Linked DNA regions of Nitratireductor mangrovi. The protein of the gene in region 1 binds, or shares a complex with, the protein of each later gene. Links are inferred from orthologs where the notes say so. Each region holds a gene or a part of one and is shown in the gene's direction. Other genes may lie near its edges.

What was found. The genes of interacting proteins can lie anywhere in the genome.
Region 2: the proteins of ccmE (region 1) and ccmB are in contact, whole or in part, in a solved structure (PDB 8CE8), measured with the Escherichia coli proteins. The link is inferred for Nitratireductor mangrovi from one-to-one orthologs.

What each region holds. Positions count from the first base shown.
Region 1 is NZ_CP042301.2:499,527-502,434, forward strand. Bases 48-2,886 are described here. They hold ccmE (cytochrome c maturation protein CcmE), read left to right. Parts: upstream 48-1,169; coding sequence 1,170-1,604; downstream 1,605-2,886. Other genes in these bases: ccmI (c-type cytochrome biogenesis protein CcmI), read left to right, coding at 48-1,168; FQ775_RS02375 (heme lyase CcmF/NrfE family subunit), read left to right, coding at 1,615-2,886. In the rest of the region: more of ccmI, read left to right, coding at 41-47; more of FQ775_RS02375, read left to right, coding at 2,887-2,908. UniProt on the Escherichia coli protein: Heme chaperone required for the biogenesis of c-type cytochromes. Transiently binds heme delivered by CcmC and transfers the heme to apo-cytochromes in a process facilitated by CcmF and CcmH.
Region 2 is NZ_CP042301.2:3,673,285-3,676,268, forward strand. Bases 70-2,984 are described here. They hold ccmB (heme exporter protein CcmB), read left to right. Parts: upstream 70-1,151; coding sequence 1,152-1,817; downstream 1,818-2,984. Other genes in these bases: acnA (aconitate hydratase AcnA), read right to left, coding at 70-268; ccmA (heme ABC exporter ATP-binding protein CcmA), read left to right, coding at 545-1,150; FQ775_RS17945 (ACT domain-containing protein), read left to right, coding at 1,823-2,230; FQ775_RS17950 (heme ABC transporter permease), read left to right, coding at 2,324-2,984. Also shown: more of acnA, read right to left, coding at 1-69. UniProt on the Escherichia coli protein: Required for the export of heme to the periplasm for the biogenesis of c-type cytochromes.

The sequences.
Region 1 (2,908 bases):
TGATTGGCATTGAACGGCCGCAACGTTATGTGATTGGGCCATGATCTTCTGGGTGATCCTCGCGTTCTTGACGGCTGCGGCATGCCTTGCTGTCATCCTGCCGCTCGCCGGCCGTAAGCGCGAGGCCGCGAGCGCCGCCGCCCATGACCGCGAAGTCTATCGTGACCAGATGGCCGAGATTGCGCGTGACGCCGAACGTGGGCTGATCGGCGAGCGCGAGGCAGAGGAAGCGCGTGCCGAGATCGGCCGACGTCTCATCCGCGCGGAAGATGAGGCCGCGCGTGCGCGCGGCACCGGGACGGTTGTCGCCAGGCTTGTCGCCACCGTCGCCGTTCTCGCCATTCCGCTTCTGAGCTGGGGGCTTTATTCCGTCATCGGCTCGCCCGACCTGCCCGGTCAGCCGCTGGCCGCGCGCCTGGCCAAGGACCCGGCGCAGGCCAGCGTGGAGGAACTGGTGGCGCGCGCCGAAGCGCATTTGCGCGCCAATCCGGCCGATGGCCGCGGCTGGGACGTGCTGGCGCCGATCTATCTGCGGCTCAACCGCGGCACGGAGGCACAGACGGCCTATCGCAACGCGATCCGCCTGCTCGGCCCGAGTGCGGCGCGCGAAACCGGGCTCGGCGAGGCAATCTACGTCGGCGCCGGCGGCATCGTCACGCGCGAGGCCGTGGAAGCGTTCCGCCGCGCGATCGACCTCGGCGACGGGCCCAACCCCAAGGCGCGATTCTATCTGGCCACCGCCATGGCACAGGAGGGTCGCATGGATGAGGCGACCGCGGCGCTGAAGGCGCTGCGGGCTGAACTGCCAGGCGATTCTCCCTGGCTCGGCGTCGTTGCGGAGGCGCTGGCGCGTGCCGACGGCGAAAAGCAGCTGCGAACGGCGAAAGGGCCAAGCCAGGCCGAGATGGACGCGGCCGCCGAGATGGATGCCGACGACCGCTCGGCGATGATCGAGACGATGGTGGCCGGGCTCGACCAGCGCTTGCGCGAAAACCCCGCCGATCCGGACGGGTGGCGGAGGCTTATCCGTTCCTACAGTGTGCTCGGCCGAGCGGAGGAAGCGCGCGACGCGCTCGCCCGTGCGGTCACGGCACTCGGGCCGGACAGCGCGGAGGCCGGTGATCTGCGCAGCTTTGCGGCAACGCTCAATCTCGGCGAGATCGAATAGGATGACGCGCAAGCAGAAAAGACTGTCGATCATCGCGGGCGCGCTCGGTTTCCTGGGCGCGGCGACGGCGCTGACCTTCTATGCGCTCGGGCAGAAGACGTCCTATTTCTACATGCCCGCCGACCTCGTGGCGACCGCCGTGCCGCCCGGCCAGCGCGTCAGGCTCGGCGGGCTGGTCGAGGAAGGCTCCGTCGTGCGTGGCGAAGGCAGCCGGGTGACCTTCGCCGTTGCCGATGGCGGGGGGCGGGTCCCGGTCACCTATGTCGGGCTTTTGCCGGACCTGTTCCGGGAAGGGCAGGGCGTGGTCACCGAGGGCACGTTCGACGGCGCGGGCACCTTCGTCGCGGACAGCGTGCTGGCCAAGCATGACGAGAACTACATGCCCAAGGAGGTCGCCGACAGCCTGAAGGAACAGGGTGTCTGGCAGCAGAACTAGGTAAGGCAGCATGGTCGAGACCGGACATTTTGCCCTCGTACTGGCTTTCGTGCTGGCGCTCGTGCAGGCGGCGCTGCCGCTGGTCGGCGCACGCGCCGGCGACGAGCGGCTGATGGCGGTCGGCGGGCCGGTCGCGATCACCGGCTTCGCGCTGACGGCACTTTCCTTTGCCGCGCTGACCGCCGCCTATCTCGGCTCCGACTTTTCGGTCGCCAACGTCTTCGAGAATTCGCATTCGCAAAAGCCGCTTCTGTTCAAGCTGACCGGCACCTGGGGCAACCACGAGGGCTCGATGCTTTTGTGGGTGGTGATCCTGACCTTCTTCGGCGCGCTGGTGGCCGCCTTCGGCCGCAACCTGCCGGCAACGCTGAAGGCGACGGTGTTGTCCGTCCAGGGACTCGTCGGCGCCGCCTTTTTCCTGTTCATCATCGTCACATCGAACCCGTTCGCGCGCCTCAATCCGGCGCCGGTCGAGGGCCGCGATCTCAACCCTGTGCTCCAGGATGTCGGCCTGGCGATTCATCCGCCGCTGCTCTATCTCGGTTATGTCGGTTTCTCGATCTGCTTTTCCTTCGCCGTCGCCGCCCTGATCGAGGGCCGCATCGACGCGGCTTGGGCGCGCTGGGTCAGGCCGTGGACGCTGGTTGCCTGGTGTTTCCTGACCGGTGGCATCGCGATGGGCTCCTTCTGGGCCTATTACGAGCTCGGCTGGGGCGGCTTCTGGTTCTGGGATCCGGTCGAGAACGCCTCCTTCATGCCCTGGCTCGCCGGTACAGCGCTGCTTCACTCGGCAATCGTCATGGAAAAGCGCTCGGCGCTGAAGATCTGGACCATCCTCTTGGCCATCCTGACCTTCTCGCTGTCGCTGCTCGGCACCTTCCTGGTCCGCTCCGGGGTCCTTACCTCCGTCCACGCCTTCGCCACCGACCCGAGCCGGGGCGTCTTCATCCTGGCGATCCTGACGCTCTTCATCGGAGGCTCGCTGGTGCTGTTTGCCTGGCGGGCGCAGGCGCTCGCGCCGGGCGGGCTGTTCCATCCCGTCTCGCGCGAAGGGGCGCTGGTATTGAACAATCTCTTCCTCAGCACGGCGACCGCGACGGTGTTGGTCGGCACGCTCTACCCGCTACTGGTGGAGGCGCTTTCGGGCGAGAAGATCTCGGTCGGCGCGCCGTTTTTCAACCTGACCTTCGGGCCGCTCTTCGCGCTGCTTCTGGTCGCTGTTCCGTTCGGGCCGATGCTCGCCTGGAAGCGCGGCGACCTCTTCGCCGCCGCGCAGCGCCTGGCTGCCGCCTTCGCGCTGGCGG
Region 2 (2,984 bases), 3.2 Mb from region 1 along the record:
GGACACGCGCCGGGCGGTAGGCGATCTCGTAGCCGGCCGAGCCCTTGTCGTCGATCCAGGCGGCAATCGCCTCGATGTCGGCCTTGGTGACGGAGCGGCCGTCCTCGTTGCGCAAAAGGTTCTCGAGCAGCACCTTCATCGAGAACGGAAGCCGCGAGATGCCGTCAAGGCCGTTCTTTTCCGCCTCGGTCAGGCTGAAATAGATGTACTCCTGCTCGCCCACCTTGAGCGTGCGGCGGCAATTGAAGCTGTCGAGTGATTTTGACACGTGCGATCCCATCCTGGTCTGTTCAGCCAAAGCGGGAACGGACTCCTGTGGCATGCTGCGCAGAGGTGCGGGTACGGCCATTTCCGCTGTCCGCTCCCGGGCGTCCCGTCCGTTCAAGGCGGCGGGCGCCGGTCCGGCGCAAATTGGTTGCCGTGCCGACCGCTGGCACGGTTGCCGTCGTCTTAGAGAATTTCTAAACAGGATTCCAGTCTGGCGACCGGGAATTTTGCCGCACCGCACATCCGGTCTCGCGACGACATGAATGGCAGGAGTCGGATGCGCCTCGTCGCCGACAATCTGGCCGGGGAGCGCGGTGGCGAAACCGTCTTTTCCGGCATTTCCTTTTCGCTCGATGAGGGCGACGCGCTTGTCGTGACCGGCCCCAACGGCGCCGGCAAGTCCACGCTTTTGCGCGTCGTGGCAGGCCTGCTGCCGGTTGCCGGCGGCGGCGTGGCGCTTGAGCCAACGTCGGAAGAATGGCCCGATCTCGCCTCCGCCTGCCATTACCTCGGCCACCAGAACGGCATGAAGACCGCGCTGACCGTCACCGAGAACCTGAGCTTCTGGCGCGACTATCTCGGCGCCCCGCACCTGACTGTGCCCGAGGCTCTGGAGATGGTCGGCCTCGACGCGATCGGCCACCTGCCATTCGGCTATCTTTCGACCGGCCAGCGAAGGCGCGTTGCGATCGCCAGACTGCTGGTGAGCTACCGCCCGGTCTGGCTGCTCGACGAGCCGACCGCCGGTCTCGACCGCGCCTCGGAACGACAGTTCGCCGATCTCATGGACGCGCATTGCGAGGATGGCGGCATCATCCTCGCCGCCACCCACCTGCCGCTCGGGCTGGAGCAGACGCAGGAGTTGCGGATGGGCGAGGCATGACATGCTAGCCCTCTATCTCCGCGACCTGCGGCTCGGCATCCGCGCCGGCGGCGGAGCGCTGGTCGGCATCCTGTTCTTCCTTGCGGTGATTGCCGTCATTCCCTTCGGCGTCGGTCCGGACCTGAACCTCCTCGCCCGTATCGGCCCGGCGATCCTCTGGATCGGCGCGCTTTTCGCCGGCCTGCTTGGCCTCGACCGTCTGTTCCAGGCCGACCGCGACGACGGCGCTCTCGACCTGATGATCCTCAATCGCGATCGCCGCATGCTGTCGCTTGCCGTCTTCGTCAAATGCGCCGCCCACTGGACGGCGAGCATCCTGCCGCTGGTCGTTGCCGCGCCCCTGCTTGGTCTGTTCATGAACATGAGCCCGGCGGCGATCGGCGCCGCGACGCTGACGCTCCTGTTCGGAACCCCGGCGATCGCCTTCATCGGCGCCGCCGGCGCCGCCGTCGCCGTCGCCCTGCCGCGCGGCGGCCTGCTGGTTTCGGTCCTCGTCCTGCCGCTGGCGATCCCGGTGCTGATCTTCGGCGTTTCGGCGAGCTACGCCGCCGTCACCGACCCGGACCCTTTCCTGCCGCCCTTCCTGATCATGCTGGCGCTCACCATGTTTTTTGCCGTGCTCGGTCCGGTTGCTGCCGCCGCCGCGCTCAGATGGGCGGCGGACTGACGGCGATGACTGGCGAAACCGACCTCGACACCCTGCTGGCTGCGATGGCGCCGCGCCTGCAACCTGAGACCTATGTCTTCGTCACCATCGCCCCCGGGACGGTTGAGCCGGCGGGGCTGACGCCGCTGATGCGTTGCGCCGAGGCCGAAGGCACGACGCTGATCGTCGAGCACGCGGCGGCAATAGCCGCGGGCCTCGAAGGAACCTTCCCTTGCCGCATGATCACGCTCGACATCCACTCCTCGCTGGCCGCGGTCGGTTTCCTTGCCGCCATCCTGCCGCGGCTGGCGGCGGCAGGCATCGGCGTCAATCCGGTGTCAGCCTATTTTCACGACCACCTCTTCGTGCCCGCCGATCGGGCCGCGGATGCCGTCGCAATTCTGACGGAAATGGCCCGCAATGCCGCAAAATGACGTCGTCCCCCGCCGCTGCGGCGCAACCGCGCGGTCACGCGGCTTTGATCGCGGTCAATTGCAGCGGAACGGGACTGGCGCTAAGGAGAAGGCATGAGCCAAACCGCCCTTTCTTCCCCGCGCTGGAGCGACCTGGCCAATCCGACGCGCTTTTTGGCGCTGGCCGACAGGCTGGTCCCCTGGCTCGCCGGGCTTTCGGCAGTGTCGATCGCCACCGGGCTCGCCATGGGGTTTGCCGCGCCCGAGGACTATCAGCAGGGCATCACCGTCCGCATCATGTATATCCATGTGCCTTTCGCCTGGCTCGCCATGATGTGCTACGCGCTGATGGCGGTCTCCGCGCTCGGCACGCTGGTCTGGCGCCATCCGCTCGCCGATGTCGCGCTCAAGGCGGCCGCGCCGATCGGCGCCGTCTTCACCGCCCTTGCGCTCCTGACCGGCTCGATCTGGGGCAAGCCGATGTGGGGCACCTGGTGGGTCTGGGACGCGCGGCTGACCTCGGTCTTCGTGCTTTTCCTGATGTATCTCGGCCTCATTGCGCTGACCCGGGCGCTCGACGACCCGACGCGCTCGGCGCGGGCCGCCGCGATCGTGACGCTGGTCGGCGTCATCAACATCCCGATCATCAAGTTCTCTGTCGACTGGTGGAACACGCTGCACCAGCCGGCCTCGGTCTTCCGCCTCGACGGGCCGACCATCCATCCGAGTCTGCTGTGGCCGCTGATGATTTCGGCGCTCGGCTTCACGCTTTTGT